Regions from separate parts of the Kineococcus haloalkalitolerans genome, predicted to be linked through region 3. Evidence: riboswitches for the same ligand, from Rfam matches in the RefSeq annotation. Region 3 holds a riboswitch; each other region holds the start of a gene.
What was found. Region 3 has a riboswitch for S-adenosylmethionine ahead of ACRYMY_RS18665 (ABC transporter ATP-binding protein). Riboswitches for the same ligand answer to the same signal wherever they lie in the genome.

Region 1: it holds a riboswitch for S-adenosylmethionine, as region 3 does, so the genes downstream of both, ACRYMY_RS11315 (methylenetetrahydrofolate reductase) here and ACRYMY_RS18665 (ABC transporter ATP-binding protein) in region 3, are expected to answer to the same signal.
Region 2: it holds a riboswitch for S-adenosylmethionine, as region 3 does, so the genes downstream of both, ACRYMY_RS08430 (acyl-CoA dehydrogenase family protein) here and ACRYMY_RS18665 (ABC transporter ATP-binding protein) in region 3, are expected to answer to the same signal.

What each region holds. Positions count from the first base shown of each region.
Region 1 is NZ_JBJLSH010000025.1:6,141-11,438, reverse strand. It holds gene ACRYMY_RS11330 (acyltransferase family protein) at 1-215, shown strand, start outside; gene ACRYMY_RS11325 (solute symporter family protein) at 178-1,839, opposite strand; gene ACRYMY_RS11320 (DUF485 domain-containing protein) at 1,836-2,216, opposite strand; SAM riboswitch class I at 2,439-2,530, shown strand; gene ACRYMY_RS11315 (methylenetetrahydrofolate reductase) at 2,600-3,607, shown strand; gene metE (5-methyltetrahydropteroyltriglutamate--homocysteine S-methyltransferase) at 3,604-5,298, shown strand, end outside.
Region 2 is NZ_JBJLSH010000016.1:48,501-53,798, forward strand. It holds gene ACRYMY_RS08425 (AAA family ATPase) at 1-1,543, shown strand, start outside; SAM riboswitch class IV at 1,660-1,770, shown strand; gene ACRYMY_RS08430 (acyl-CoA dehydrogenase family protein) at 1,829-3,133, shown strand; gene ACRYMY_RS08435 (NADPH-dependent F420 reductase) at 3,198-3,878, opposite strand; gene ACRYMY_RS08440 (GNAT family N-acetyltransferase) at 3,950-5,026, opposite strand; gene fdxA (ferredoxin) at 5,122-5,298, shown strand, end outside.
Region 3 is NZ_JBJLSH010000070.1:4,336-9,633, forward strand. It holds gene ACRYMY_RS18650 (alkaline phosphatase family protein) at 1-812, shown strand, start outside; gene ACRYMY_RS18655 (MBL fold metallo-hydrolase) at 809-1,720, shown strand; gene ACRYMY_RS18660 (hypothetical protein) at 1,839-2,105, shown strand; SAM riboswitch class I at 2,235-2,333, shown strand; gene ACRYMY_RS18665 (ABC transporter ATP-binding protein) at 2,461-3,216, shown strand; gene ACRYMY_RS18670 (aliphatic sulfonate ABC transporter substrate-binding protein) at 3,293-4,321, shown strand; gene ACRYMY_RS18675 (ABC transporter permease) at 4,318-5,133, shown strand; gene aceB (malate synthase A) at 5,191-5,298, opposite strand, start outside.

The DNA.
Region 1 (5,298 bases), on a different contig from region 3:
TCCTCGTCGAGCTGGTGGCCCGCCGCTGGGCGCTGACCCGCACCCTCGTCCTGGGGCAGCGCAGGCGCCCGGGCGCCGGCGCGCGGACGGGCGCGGGGACGGCAGCGGGGCGGGTGCCCGACGGCACCCGCCCCGCTGACCGGCCGGCCCCGCCCCGCGACGGGGCCGGCGACGGCGTCAGTGCTGGACGGCCTTCTCCGCCCCGGCGCCGGTGAGGGAGCGCACCTCCATCTCGGCGGCGCGCTTCTCGTTGCCGCGCTCCTTGCCGAGCACGGAACCCAGCCAGCCCAGGAAGAAGGCCAGCGGGATCGTCACCAGGCCCGGGTTCTCCAGCGGGAACCACGAGAAGTCGACCGAGGTGTCCCGGATGACCGACAGGCTCGCGCCGGTGTTGGGGTCGACCTTGCCGGAGACGACGGGGGAGAACGCGATGAGCACCAGGCAGGAGATCAGCCCGCCGTAGATGCTCCACATCGCCCCGCGGGTGGTGAAGCCCTTCCAGAACAGCGAGTAGATGATCGTCGGCAGGTTCGCGCTCGCCGCGACCGCGAAGGCCAGCGCCACGAGGAACGCCACGTTCTGCCCCTGCGCGAAGATGCCGCCGACGATGGCGACGGCACCGATGACGACGACCGTCAGCCGCGCCACCCGCACCTCCCCGTCCGGGTCGACCTGCCCCTTCTTCAGCACGCTGGCGTAGATGTCGTGCGCGAAGGAGGCGCTCGCGGTGATCGCCAGACCGGCGACGACGGCGAGGATCGTGGCGAACGCGACGGCCGCGATGATGCCCAGCAGGATCGTGCCGCCCAGCTCGAACGCCAGCAGCGGTGCCGCCGAGTTGACGCCGCCGGGCGCCGCCCGGATGACCTCGGCGCCCACGATCGCGCCGGCGCCGTAGCCGATGACGAGTGTGAACAGGTAGAAGATGCCGATGATCCAGATGGCCCACACGACGCTGCGGCGGGCCTCCTTGGAGGAGGGCACCGTGTAGAAGCGCATGAGGACGTGCGGCAGGCCCGCGGTGCCGAACACCAGCGCCAGCGACAGCGACAGGAAGTTCAGCTTCGAGACCTCGCTGGCGCCGTACTGCGCGCCCGGCCCGATGAGCGCCTCGCCGGCCGAGCCGGGCGCGGCCACGGCCGCCCCGAGCAGGTCGGACAGGTTGAAGCCGTACCGGCTCAGCACCCACACCGTCATGATCCCGGCGCCGGTGACCAGCAGGCACGCCTTGATGATCTGCACCCAGGTGGTGCCCTTCATCCCGCCGACGAGCACGTACAGGATCATCAGCGTGCCGACGACGGCGATGACGACGTTCTGCCCGGCGCGCGAGTCGATGCCCAGCAGCAGCGAGACCAGCCCGCCCGCGCCGGCCATCTGCGCCAGCAGGTAGAAGAACGACACGGCCAGCGTCGAGATCGCCGCGGCCGTGCGCACGGGCCGCTCGCGCAGCCGGAAGCTGAGGACGTCGGCCATCGTGAAGCGGCCGGTGTTGCGCAGCAGCTCGGCGACCAGCAGCAGCGCCACCAGCCAGGCGACGAGGAACCCGATCGAGTACAGGAACCCGTCGTAGCCGTACAGGGCGATGGCGCCGGCGATGCCCAGGAAGCTGGCGGCCGACAGGTAGTCGCCGGCGATGGCGACGCCGTTCTGCCGGCCGGTGAAGGCGCGCCCGCCGGCGTAGAAGTCGGCGGCCGTGCGGTTGTTCTTGCTGGCCCGCAGCACCACGGTCAGCGTCACGGCGACGAACGCGCCGAAGATGGCGATGTTGACCCAGGGGTTGCCGATGTCCGTGCCCGCGGCCGCCGCGGTGGGCAGGCCCGTCGCGAAGGTGCTCACCGGACCCCCTCGATCCGCTCGCGCAGCTCCTCGGCCGCCGGGTCGAACTTCTTGTTCGCCCAGCGCACGTACACGGTGGTGATGGCGAACGTCATGACGAACTGGCTCAGCCCCAGCAGCAGCCCGATCGTGATGTTGCTGTCGCCCAGGCGCGTGCTCATGAAGCCGTGCGCGTAGTCGGCGAGCAGCACGTACAGCAGGTACCAGAACAGGAAGAGCGCGGTCAGGGGGAAGACGACGCGGCGGAAGCGCCGTCGCAGCGCGGCGAACTCGGGGGAGTCCTGGACCTCCTGGTAGGGCGTGCGCCCGCCCAGGGGCCCGGACCCGCCGGGCGGTTCGCCGGCCGGCCCGGACCGGCCGTGGTCGGTCGTGCTCACGGTGACCTCCTCGTCAGCGCCGGGACCCCGAGCCCCGGCTGTGAGGGCGCCGACGGTAGCTCGACGTCGAGACTCCTGACCACAGAACGCGCCGAGAGGGCTTCCGGAAGACCCGCCGGGGCGGCGGTCCGCACCTCACCCGCTCGGGCGATCAGGCACGCCCAGCGCGCGGCCGACACGAAGGGTGTTGAAGCGGGGGCCCCGTGCCCCTAGCATCGACGCAGCCCATCCAGAGCGGTCGAGAGTCCTGGCTCCGTGACGCCGCAGCAACCCCCCGAGCCCGGGCGAGGGTGCTAACGCCAGGCCGATGGAGTTCCGATGTCGATGTCACGCACCCACGCCATCCCCGCCACCCCCGCCCGCACCGGCGCCCGGGCCCCGCGGTGAGCCTCGCCCCGCGCCTGCGGGGGACGGACCGGCCCACGGTCAGCTTCGAGCTGTACCCGCCGCGCTCGGCGGCGGGCGTGGACGCCGTGCACCGCACCGTGGCCGAGCTGTCCGCCGTCCTGCCGGACTTCTTCTCCGTCACCTACGGGGCCTCCGGCGCCACCCGCGGGCCCAGCGCCGACCTCGTGCGGCACGTGCTGGCCAGCACCCCGGTGCCCGTCCTGGCGCACCTGACCTGCGTGGGCGCCTCCCGGCGCGAGGTCGTCGAGCTGGCCACGGCGTTCTTCGACGCCGGGGTCCGCGACGTCCTCGCCCTGCGCGGGGACCCGCCGACCGGGCAGGAGGACTGGCGCCCGCACCCCGACGGCGTCCACCGCGCCTGCGACCTCGTGGAGCTGCTGCAGGTGGCCGACCGGCGCCACCTCGCCCAGCGCGGCGGCGCCCGGCCCGTGGACGAGCAGCCGCTGAGCATCGCCGTGGCGGCCTTCCCCTCCGGCGGGCCGGACGACCTGGCGGCGCTGCGCGCCAAGCAGGACGCCGGCGCCCACTTCGCGGTCGCGCAGGTCTGCTACCGCGCGAGCGAGTACGCCGACCACCTGGCCCGCGCCCGCGCCGCCGGGATCACGATCCCGGTGCTGCCGGGCGTCGTGCCCACCACCGACCCGGCCCGGCTGCTGCGCCTGCAGCAGCTGACCGGCGTGCCCGTGCCCCGCGAGCTGCTCGCCGTCCTGGAGGCGGCGCAGGAGTCCGGGGAGACCGCCCGCCGCCGCGCCGGCACCGCCTGGGGGGCGCGGCTGGTCCGCGAGCTCCTCGACGCCGGCGCGCCCGGCGTGCACGTCTACACCTTCAACTCCCACGACCACGCGCTGGACCTGCTCGAGGGCGCCCACCTCGACACGCGGACCCCGACGGTCCCGCCGGCGGCCGGACGGCCGCAGGCCGGCAGCTCCCCGGAGGCACCCCTCCCCGAACCCGCCGCGCAGCCGGCTGGAGGCACCGCATGAGCACCACCGACCACCCCACCGACCGCACCGGGACCGGCTGGGACGCCACCGTCCTCGGCTACCCCCGCACCGGCCCGCGCCGCGAGGCGAAGAAGGCGCTGGAGGCCCTGTGGGCCGGGCGCGCCGACGTCGCCGCCACGGAGGAGGCCCTGGCCGCCGTGCGCGCGCGCACGCTGCGCCGCCTGAACGCCCTGGGCCTGCACGCCCACGACGCGTCCATCCCCTCGGCGGCCTCCAGCTACGACCACGTCCTCGACGCGGCCGTCGCCGTCGGCGCCGTCCCGCCGCGCTTCGCCGACGTCGTCGGCCCCGACGGGCGCGTGGACGTCGCCGGGCGCTCCACCATCGCCCGCGGGCGCGGGGCGGACGCGCCGCTGGAGATGACGAAGTGGTTCGACACGAACTACCACTACCTCGTCCCCGAGATCGGTCCGGGCACGGAGTTCCGCTTCGCCGACGACAGCAGCGTGCGCGAGTTCTCCGAGGCGCTGGCCGACGGTTTCCTCACCCGGCCCGTCCTCGTCGGGCCGCTGACGTTCCTGCTGCTGTCCAAGCCCGCCGACGGCGCGCCCGCCGGGTTCCGGCCCCTGGACCGCATGGACGACCTGCTGGGCGCCTACGCCGACCTGCTCGCCGCCCACGCGGCCGCCGGCGCGACGTGGGTGCAGCTGGACGAGCCCGCCCTCGTCAGCGACTCCGCCACCGCCGGCGTGGCGGACCTGCCGGGGCTGGTGCGCCGCACCTACGAGCGGCTGACCGCGCTGCCGCAGCGCCCGCAGCTGCTGGTGGCCGCCCCCTACGGGGACCTGGGGGAGCTGCTGGAACCGCTGGCCCGCACCGGCGTGGAGGGAGTCGGCCTCGACCTCGTGCGCGGCCGGCTGCCGGAGGTCGACGGGGAGGCCGGTGCGGGGCTGCGCGAGGCGCTGCGCGGCACGCTCGTCGTGGGCGGGGTCGTCGACGGGCGCAACGTGTGGGCGGGGGACCTGCCGCGCGCCCTGGCGTCGCTGCGCGCGCTGGAACCGGCCGCCGCGCACGTCGCGGCGGGCACGTCGACGTCCCTGCTGCACGTCCCGCACGACGTGGCCGACGAGCCGCAGCTGGACGAGCGGCTGCGCAGCTGGCTGGCCTTCGCCGACCAGAAGGTCGCCGAGGTCGTCGTCCTGGGCCGGGCGCTGCGCGACGAGACGGCGGTCGCCGACGCGCTCGCCGCGAGCGCCCGCGTGCGCGCCGACCGGGCCGGCGCCCCCGGCGTGGTGCGCCCCGAGGTCCGCGAGCGCCTGGCCGCCCTCACCCCGGAGGCGTTCCGCCGCAGCGACTACGCGGTGCGCCGCTCCGCGCAGGAGGAGGTCCTGGGCCTGCCGCTGCTGCCCACCACGAGCATCGGCTCGTTCCCGCAGACCCGCGAGATCCGCGCCGCGCGCGCCGCCCACGCGCGCGGGGAACTGGCCACCGAGTCGTACGAGGAGTTCCTGCGCGCCGAGGTCGACCGCGTCGTGGCCCTGCAGGAGGACCTCGGCTTCGACGTCCTCGTGCACGGCGAGCCCGAGCGCAACGACATGGTCCAGTACTTCGCCGAGCACCTGGACGGGTTCGCCGTCACCCGCAACGGGTGGGTGCAGTCGTACGGCTCGCGCTGCGTGCGCCCGCCGATCCTCTTCGGCGACGTGGTCCGCCCCGAGCCGATCACCGTC
Region 2 (5,298 bases), on a different contig from region 3:
GCCCGGCACGGGCAAGACGCACATGGCCAAGGCCATGGCCCGCGAGGCGGGCGTGCCGTTCCTCTTCGTCTCCGCGACCTCGTTCCAGTCGATGTGGTACGGCGCGACGGCCCGCAAGGTCCGCTCCTACTTCAAGGCCGTGCGCCGCGCGGCCCGCGCCGAGGGCGCCGCCGTCGCCTTCATCGAGGAGATCGACGCCATCGCCGGCGCGCGCGGCGGCATGTCCTCGGCCACAGCGCTGGCCACGCCCCTGGAGGCCGCCCCCGCCAGCGCCGGGGTGCTCTCCTGCGGGGGCCTGTCCGGGCTGGAGCGGCTCGTGACCGGCATGGCCGGCGCGGGCGGCGCGCCCGCCCCGGTGCGCGTGGAGCGCCTGGCCAGCAGCGAGGGCGCCAGCGGCGTCGTCAACGAGCTGCTCGTGCAGATGCAGTCCTTCGACGAGCCGACGGCCGGGGAGCGGCTGCGCGGCGCGCTGGTCGACCTGGCCAACCGCTTCCTGCCCGAGGGCCGCCGGCTGCGCCGCCCGCGCACCGAGCCCGCCGAGGTCCTCGTCGTCGCCGCGACCAACCGCGCCGACGCCCTCGACCCCGCGCTGCTGCGCCCCGGCCGCTTCGACCGCCGCCTGGCCTTCGGCCTGCCCGACAAGGCGGCCCGGCGCGAGCTGGTGGACCACTTCCTGGCCCGCAAGGCCCACGAGCCGGCCCTCGACGAGGCTGAGCGCCGCGACGCGCTGGCCGGCGTCACCTCCGGCTACAGCCCCGTGATGATCGAGAACCTGCTCGACGAGGCCCTCGTCAACGCCGTGCGCCGCGGCGGCGACGGGATGTCGTGGGCGGACCTGGAGCACGCGCGCCTGGTCACCGAGGTCGGCCTGGGCCAGCCCGTCGGCTACACCGCGCACGAGGCGCGGCTCATCGCCACGCACGAGGCCGGGCACGCCGTCGTGGCCCACCTCGTCGCCCCGCACCGGCGCCTGGACGTCCTGACGATCGTCAAGCGCGCCAGCGCCCTCGGGCTGCTCGCCCACGGCGACGTCGAGGACGTCTACACGCGCTCGCGCTCGGAGCTGGCCGGGCTCATCCGCATCGCCTTCGGCGGGCAGGTGGCCGAGGAGCTGTTCTTCGGCGACGTGTCCACGGGCCCCTCCGGCGACCTGCAGGCCGCCACGACGACGGCCGCGCAGATGGTGGGGGCTGCCGGGATGGCCGGGACGCTGGTCTCCTTCGCGGCGGTGCAGAACGGCGCGTTCGCCGACGGCAACCTCGTCTCCCGGGTCCTGGGCGACGCCGAGGGCCGTCGCCTGGTCGAGGCGCTGCTGGCCGAGCAGAAGGAGGCCGTGCGCGAGCTGCTGGGGCGCCACCGCCACCTGGTGGCCGCCCTGCGCGACGCGCTGCTGGAGCGCCACGAGCTCATCGGCCACGAGATCACCGACGTGCTCGCGGCCGCCGCGCACGAGCCCGCTGCCGACGCGGCCGGCGGGCCCGAGCGGGTGCTGGACCTGCGCGACGGGGCGGTCCTGCCCACCGGCCCGCGCCCGCCCGCCTGACCCGCCCGCTCGCCCCGGCCCGCGCGCCCCGCCCCGCCCGCCGGGGTCCGGGGCGCGCGGCGCTCAGCCGCGGCGCTGCTCGACAGCGCCGGTGCGCTCGTGGCACGCTCCGCGCAGGTCATGAGCGCCAGCGCCAAGCCCCGGCTCGCTGGCCGGCAACCCTCCACGTCGTGGGGTGCCCCGGGTGATGACCTGACCTGGTGCTGACGCACGGGTAAGGACGGGCGCTCGCACGACACCTCCCGGGCCGACGCACCTCAGCGTCCACGACCGGAGGAGCAACGGGTGAGCACCGCCACCGACGACCAGACCACCGAGCGCACGAGCGCCGGGCCGGACGCCGCGCAGCGGCTCGCCGCCGTGCGGGAACGGCTGCGGCCGCTGCTGGAGCGGATCGCCGAGGGCACCGTGCAGCGCGAGCGCGGCCACGTCCTGCCCCGCGAGCAGGTGCGCGAGCTGCTGGACGCCGGGTTCGGCCGGCTGCGGGTGCCCGTCGAGGAGGGCGGGGAGGGGCTGGACGTGCGCGGGCTGGCCGAGGTCCTCGTCGACGTGGCCGCCGCCGACCCGAACCTGCCGCAGGTCTTCCGCGGCCACCTGGCCTGGGTCGAGCACCTGCTGTCCCTGCCGGCGGGGGAGTACCGCACCCGCTGGGTCGAGCGCGTCGTGGCCGGTGAGCTGGTCGGCAACGCCTGGAGCGAGACGGGCGACGCCGCGACCGGGAAGCAGCAGACCGTGGTGACCCGGCGCGACGGGCGCTGGGTCGTCGACGGCCGCAAGTACTACACGACCGGCACGATCTTCGCCGACTGGACGGACGCGACCGCGCGGCGCCTCGCCGGGGACGGCACCGAGGAGGTCGTCACCGTCCTCGTGCGCACCGACCAGCCGGGCGTGCGGGTCAGCGACGACTGGGACGGCTTCGGGCAGCAGCTGACCGGCACCGGCACCCTCGTGCTGACCGGCGCGGTGGTCGAGGACGAGGACGTCGCCTCCTTCACCGACCGCTTCCGCTACCAGACGGCCCTGTACCAGCTGGTGCTGCTCGCCGTCCTCGCCGGCGTCGCCGAGGCCGTCGAGCGCGACACCGGCGCGCAGGTGCGCTCGCGCACCCGCAGCTACACGCACGGCTTGGCGCCGCTGGTGCGCCACGACGCGCAGGTCCTCGCCGTCGCCGGAGAGGTCTCGGCCACCGCCTTCACCGCGCGCGCCCTCGTGCGCTCGGCCGCCGAGGCCGTGCAGGCGGCCGCCGACACCGCCCACGAGCGCGGCTCGGCCGCCGACCGCGCCGCCAACGTGGAGGCGGAGGTGCGCACGGCGCAGGCGCAGGTCGTGCTGTCGGAGAGCGTGCCGCGCGCCGCGACCCTGCTGTTCAACACCCTGGGCGCCTCGGCGACCAGCCGGGCGCGGGCCCTGGACCGGCACTGGCGCAACGCCCGCACCGTCGCCTCGCACAACCCGGTGATCTACAAGCAGCGCATCGTGGGGGACTGGTCGGTCAACGGCACCGAGCCGCCGTTCGTCTGGGACGTCGGCACGCACGCCTCCGTGGACGCGGCGGCCGTGCGGGCCGCCGAGGGCGCCCGCGGCTGAGGCCGGACGGCGACGACCTGCGCCCCAGCCGCGGGAGCGGCGGGGGCGCCGGTCGTCGCCGGTGTCAGCGCACCGAGCGGTCGGCGCGCTCCAGCAGCGGCAGCAGGTCCTCGCGGGTGGTGCGGCGCGGCCGCTCGGGGTCGCCGTCCTCGGTGTACGCGCCGGCGTAGGCGGGCTGGTCGCGCTGGAAGCGCCAGCTGTCGGCCAGGGAGCCGGTGTCGAGCACGTCGTAGCCCAGGGAGTCCAGGAAGGCGGCGACGACCCGCTCGGCGTCCTCGTCGTCCCCGGCGGTCAGCAGCGTCGTCCGCTCCGGCGAGCCCGCCGGGCGCTGCAGGACGCCGAGGTTCGCGGCGAAGATGTTGTTGAACGCCTTGACGACCCGGGCGCCGGGGAAGTGGCGCTGCACGAGCTCGCTGGTCGTCAGCTCGTGGCTGTCCAGCTCGGCGGTGTCGCCGTCGCGCTCCGGGTAGTAGTTGCAGGTGTCGACGACGACCTTCCCGGCCAGCAGGTCCGTCGGCAGGTCCCGCACGCGGCCCAGCGGGATGGTCAGCACCACCAGGTCCCGCGCCGCCGCGGCCTCCTCGACGGTGCCGGCGCGCGCCCGGGGGCCCAGCTGCCCGACGAGGTCCGCCAGCGACGCCGGGCCGCGCGAGTTCGCCACGACGACGTCGTGGCCGGCGTCGACCGCCAGCCGCGCGACGGTGCTGCCGATGTTGCCGCTGCCGATGATCCCGATCTCGCTCACGGTCCCTGCAAGGCGCCGCGGGGGCGGGGTGTTCCCGCGGCGCGACGTGGCGCGACGTGCCGCGACGGGCCTCAGGGACCCGGGCGCACCCGGTAGTGGTAGGCGTGGTGCACCCCGAAGCCGGCCCCCTCGTACAGGGCGCGGGCGCCCGCGTCCTCCGCGGCCACCTGCAGGAACGCCGAGACGGCCCTGTGCGCGCGGCCGGAGCCGGCCACCTCGGCCAGCAGCCGGCGGGCCAGCCCGCGCCGCCGGTGGGACGGGGCCACCTCCACGGCCGACACGCCCAGCCAGCCCGCGCCGAGGGACCCGCGCGCCACGGCCACGACGGCGCCGTCCTCGACGACCCGCGCGAACACCTGCGCGTCGGCGGAGGCCAGCACCCGCAGCCCCGCCGGCGGCACCGCCGGCCCGCCGCGGTGGTGGTACCCGGCCAGCCACTGCTCGTCGGGCTCCGCGGTGGACACGACCGAGCACCCGGCCGGCAGCGGCACCTCGCCCGGGCCGGGCAGGTCGTCCACGGCGGCGGTCAGCACCAGCGTCGGGGTGTCCACCGCCCAGCCGAGCGCGGCCAGCTCCCGCGCCACCTCCGGCGCGTCCGGTCCGTCGGGCGCCGTGCCCGCGGCGTGCGGGACGGCCACCCGGGCCGGCAGGCCGCGCCGGGCGTAGAAGGCCTCCACCGCGGCGACCGCCTCGTGCAGCGGGACGCCGGGCGAGCCCAGGGCCAGCGCCGAGTTCGCCCGCCCGGTGAAGCCGCCGGCCGCCCGCAGCCGCCAGCCGCCGAGGCGCTCGACCTCGTGCGGGCGCCAGTGCGCGGCCGCCACCAGCTCCAGCTCCTCCACGCCGACGGCCTCGTGCGGCGCCGCGCGGGACCGGCGCGGCGCCCGGGGCGCCGGCGGCGGGGGCACGGCCTTGCCGGCCAGCAGGTCCGCGCGCCGGACGGTGACCTCGCCGCGGCGGGTGCGCACCACCAGGCGCTCGGAGTCGGCGGCGAGCAGCTCGCCCAGCGCGTCGGCGGCCGAGCCGTCGTCGCGGCGGTGGCGCAGCACCACCCGCGCGCCCGGCACCAGCTCGTGCGGGCGCAGCACGTGGCGCGCCCGCAGGCCGCCGCCCGGCTCCCCGTCGACCCCCGCGCCCAGCCCGCCGCTCACCCGTCCGACCCCCTCCACCTGCCGCCCGCGCGGCCGTCGGGGATACTAGGCGGCGGTCGTGCCCGGCCCGGAGGGCCGGAGGAGGAGGGACGCTCGTGACCTACGTCATCGCCCAGCCGTGCGTGGACGTCAAGGACAAGGCGTGCATCGAGGAGTGCCCCGTCGACTGCATCTACGAGGGCAAGCGTGCGCTGTACATCCACCCCGACGAGTGCGTGGACTGCGGGGCCTGCGAGCCCGTGTGCCCCGTCGAGGCCATCTACTACGAGGAC
Region 3 (5,298 bases):
AGGGCGCCACCTTCGAGCAGGTGAGCGGCCGCCGCGTGCAGGACGTGGTGGCCGACCTGCTGCACGCGCGCCCGGAGACGGCGTCCTCGACGGTGAGCACCGCGACGGGGGCGGAGGTGCGCGGGCGCGTGGACGTCCTCGTGCGCGACTTCGCCCCCAGCGGCACCGCGCAGCGGGCGGGCGCGCGCCAGGAGCCGTCCTCGCGCGGCGCCGACGAGGTCGTCGTCGTCACCGCGGGCTGCACGGCTCTGCTGAGCGTGCCGGACGCCCCGGGCGGGCGGATGGACCTGGCCGCCCTCGGCGCCCGCTGGCCCGCCCTGGTGCCCGGCCTGCTCGCCACGCCCGGCGTCGGGTTCGTCGTGGGCCGCCGCGCCGGCGTCCCCGTCGCCCTGGGCCCGCGCGGCGAGCACGACCTGCTCTCGGGCGCGGTGCGCGGCAGCGACCCGCTGGCGGCCGTGGGCCCGCGCGCGGCCGGGGAGCTGGCCCGCGTCATGGGCTTCGCGACGGCCCCGGCGCTGCTCGTGCACTCCACCGTGGACGCCGTGACGGGGGAGGTGCACGCCTTCGAGGAGCAGGTCGCCTCGCACGGCGGGCTGGGCGGCTGGCAGAACGACGCCGTGCTCGTGCACCCGGCGGACTGGCCGCTGGACGAGGACCTGCTGGACCGCGGCGTGCCGGGCGAGGAGCAGCTGGTCGGGGCCGCCGCCGTGCACGAGCAGCTCGTGCGCTGGATGCGGCGGGCCGGCGTGCCGGTGGCCCCGGCGCCCGGGGAGCGGGGCAGCGTCGTCGCGGGGGAGGGGGAGCGCGCGTGAGCGGGCAGCTGCGGTGGCTGGGCCACTCGACCGTCGTCGTCGACGTGGAGGGGGTGCGGGTGGTCACCGACCCGGTGCTGCGCGCGGGCCTGGCGCACCTGCGCCGCCGCCAGCCCGTCCCGGCCGCCGACCACTCCGCCCGCGCCCACGTCGCCGTCGTCTCGCACCTGCACCACGACCACTGCGACATCGCCTCGCTGCGCGCGCTGGACGCCGACTGGGTCGTCGCCCCGCCGGGGGCCGCGCGCTGGCTGAGGCACCGGCTGCGCCCGGTCGGCAGCCGCGTCGTGGAGGCGGGCGCCGGCCAGACCGTCCACCTGCCCGTGCGCGCCTACGACGGCTCGCGCCGCGAGGTGGCCGTCACCGCGCTGCCCGCCCACCACGACGGCGGCCGCACCCTGGCCCGGCTGACCGGCGCGCCCCGCGACGCGGCCGCCGTCGGCCACCTGCTGGAGGTCCCGCGCGCCGACGGGGTGCCCGTGACGGTGTGGGCGCTGGGGGACACCGGCCCCTTCCCCGGCCTGGAGGACGCCGTCCTGGCGCAGCTGCGCGCGCGCCGCCCCGGGGACGGGCGCGCCGGCGCGGACGGCGGGACGGCCCGCGGACCGGACGTGGCGCTCGTGCCCGTCGGCGGTTGGGGCCACACCCTGGGCGAGCACCACCTCGACCCGCGCCAGGCCGCGCGGGTGGTGGCCCGCGTGCGCCCGGCGCTCGCGGTGCCGGTGCACTGGGGCACGCTGGCGCCGCTCGCGCTGGGACGCACGATGGGCGACCGCTGGTGGGCGCCGGGCCGGCACTTCGCCGACCGCCTGGCCCGCCGCTCGGACGTGCGGGCCGTGGTGCTGCGCCCGGGGCAGGTCCTGCCGTTCGACCGCGCCCGCGCGACGCCCCCGCCCGCCGCGAGCTGACCCCCCCCCGCGGCGACACGCGGACGGGTCCCCCCGATCCGCGCGTGCGCCGGGCCCTTCGCGGGTACCGTCGCAGGGACACCCGCTGACACCGGGTCCCGACGGGAACGGGGGAGTCATGGCCCAGGCGTTCACCTTCCTCACGGCGCTGCTCGACCACGAGCAGCGGGCGCTCGTGGTCAGCACCGACGACGGCCGCGTGCTGTCGCGGCTGGCGCTGAGCGACCCGCCCGCGCACGGCTACTACGAGCCGGGGCAGCTCGACGACGCGCTGGCCGACCTGGGCCTGCGCGCGGTCGGCTGCTGGCTGCGCGACGGCGACGGCGGGGCCGTCGCCGACGTCCGGCCGCTGGGCGAGCCGATGCCCGACCCGCGTCCGGTCTGAGACCGGCCGGCCCCTCGCGAGCTCCGCGCGGCGTCCCGCGCGGCGTCCTGCGTGGAGGCCCCGGGCACCCCGTGAGGCTGCCCGGGGCACCCTGGTTTGACACGGCCCCCACCTCGGCCTTTGATGGTGCAACCATCCAGAGCGGCCGAGAGACCTGGCTCGACGACGCCGCAGCAACCTCCGGGCCCTCGGGCCCGGGCACGGTGCTCACGCCAGGACCGATGGAGGAGCCGAGTTGCCCCCTGGTCCCGCGACCGCGCACGAGACCGCGCGCCAGCGCGCTCCCCGCACCGCCGCCACGACCCCAGCGAGCGCGGCGACCACCGCGCGCGCCGACGCCCTGCAGGCCGCCGACGTGGTCCTGCGCGGTGTCGGGCGCTCCTTCGTCAACGCCCGCGGCACCCACCGCGTGCTGGCCGACGTCGACCTCGTCGTCGAGGCCGGGTCCACCGTCGCCCTGCTCGGCGCCTCCGGCAGCGGCAAGTCCACGCTGCTGCGCCTGGTCGCCGGTCTGGACCTGCCCACCGCGGGAGAGGTCGCGGTCGGCGGTGAGCCGGTGCGCGACGTCAGCGACCGCTGCGCCGTCGTCTTCCAGGAGCCGCGCCTGCTGCCCTGGCGCGACCTGGCCGGCAACGTCGCCCTCGGCCTGCCGCGCGGCACCCCGCGCGCCGAGGGCCGCGAGCGGGTCGCCCACCAGCTCGGGACCGTCGGCCTGGCCGACTTCGCCGGGCACCGCCCGCGCCGCGTCTCCGGCGGCATGGCCCAGCGCGCGGCGCTGGCGCGCGCCCTGGTGCGCCGCCCCGGCGTGCTGCTGCTCGACGAGCCGTTCGCGGCGCTGGACGCGCTGACCCGGCTGAAGATGCAGGACCTCCTCGACGACGTCCAGCGCGGCACGGGCGCCACCACCCTGTTCGTCACCCACGACGTCGACGAGGCGCTGCACCTGGCCGACCGCGTCCTCGTGCTCGGCACCCCCGAGGGCGCCGAGGGCGCCCGCGTGGTGCGCGACCTGCGCGTGGCGGCGCCCCGTCCCCGCGACCGCGGCGACGCCGAGCTGGCCGCCCACCGCGTGGAGCTCCTGGAGCTCCTCGGCGTGCCCCGGCACGCCTGACCCGCCGCCCCTCACCACCCCCCACCGCCGGTCCGTCCCGGACCGCCGCTCGTCCCTGCCTGGAGGAACCCCCGTGCTGCGCACCCCCCGCCCCCTCGCCCGCCGCACCGCCCTCGGCCTCGCCCTCGGCGGCGTCGCCCTCGGTGCCGCCGCCTGCGTGCAGGGCGAGGACAGCACCGGCGCCGTCGCCACCGGGGGCGCCGGGTCCGGCTCGGGTTCCGGTGGCGGCGACACCGTCCGCCTGGACTACGCCCTGTACAACCCGCTGAGCCTGGTCGTCCGTCAGCAGCGCATCCTCGAGGACGCCGGCCTGACGGTCGTGTGGGAGCAGTCGCTGGGCAGCAACCGCGCCAACGAGTTCCTGCGCAACGACAACCTCGACGTGGCCTCCACGGCGGGCTCGGCGGTCCTGCAGGCCCGCGCGAACGGCTCGCCCGTGCAGACGATCGCGGTGTACTCCCAGCCGGAGTGGACGGCGCTGGTCGTCGGCGAGGGCTCCACCGTCACCGACGTGGCCGGTCTGCGCGGGGCCCGGATCGCCGCCACCACCGGCACGGACCCGTACTTCTTCCTCCAGCAGGCGCTGGCGGAGGCCGGCCTGTCGGGCGCCGACGTGGAGATCGTCAACCTGCAGCACCCGGACGGGCGCGCGGCCCTGGAGCGCGGCGACGTGGACGCGTGGGCGGGCCTGGACCCGAACATGGCGGCCTCGGAGCTGACGGCGGGCTCGCGCCTGCTGTACCGCAACGTGGACTTCAACACCTACGGGATGCTCAACGCGCGCGAGCAGTTCATCGAGGAGTCCCCGGAGCTGGCGCAGCAGGTCGTCGACGCGTACGCGCAGGCGCGCTCGTGGGCGCTGGAGAACCCGGCCGACCTGCAGGCCCTGTACGCCGCCGAGGCGCAGCAGGAGGACGAGGTCGCCGCGCTGGTGCTGGAGCGCACCGGCTTCGTCGACCTGGTGCCGGGCGACGCGCAGGCGCAGGTGCTGGAGGCGATCATCCCGCTGATGGTCGAGACCGGTGACGTGCGCTCGGAGGAGGAGGCCCGCACCGCGCTGGAGGGCCTGTTCGCCCCGCAGTTCGCGCAGGCGGCGTCCTCGTGAGCGCGTTGAGCGGGACGCAGGCGCCGCCGCGGGAGCCCGCGGCGGAGGGTGCGCGGCGCCGGGTGCCCGCGGCCGGGTGGGCCCTCGGGCTCGTCGTGCCGGTCCTGCTGGTGGCGGCCTGGCAGCTCAGCTCGACGCTGGGTGTGTTCAGCCGCTACCAGATGCCGCCGCCGCTGGACGTGCTGCGCGCGGCGGGGGAGATGTGGTCCACCGGGGCGTTGCAGGCCAACGTGGCGATCAGCGTGCAGCGCGTCCTGCAGGGCTTCGCCGTCGGCGCTTCGCTCGGGGTGGTGCTGGGCGGGCTGACGGGCCTGTCGAACCTGGCGGACCGGATGCTGTCGCCGATGTTCGGGGCGCTGCGGGCGGTGCCGTCGCTGGCGTGGGTGCCGCTGCTGGGGCTGTGGATCGGGCTGGGGGAGACCCCGAAGATCGTCCTCGTCGCCATCGGTGCGTTCTTCCCCGTCTTCACGACCGTCTACTCCGCGCTGAGCCACCTGGACCCCTCGCTGGTGGAGGTGGGCCGCGCCTACGGGCGCCGCGGCGTGCGGCTGTTCACCGAGATCCTGCTGCCGGCGACGGCCCCCTCGCTGCTGTCCGGGTTGCGGCTGGGCCTGGCGCAGAGCTGGCTGTTCCTGGTGGCCGCCGAGATCATCAGCTCCTCGGTCGGGCTGGGGTTCCAGCTGACCAACGGGCAGTTCATCGGCCGCACCGACCAGATGCTGCTGGCGATCGTGCTGCTGGCCGTGCTGGGCAAGCTCAGCGACGTCGTCCTCGGGCTGGTCGAGGCCCGGGTCAAGGCCCGCCGCGGCTGACCCGTCCCCGCACCGCGACGGCGGCCGACCCCGAGGGGCCGGCCGCCGTCGCGCGTCTCACGCCGTCGCCGCGACCGGTGCCGGGGCCGGGGAGCGCTCGCCCGCCGGGCCGGGCAGGACGACCGTCACCGGTGCGGGCCGCCGCTCGACGAGGTGGCGGACGTA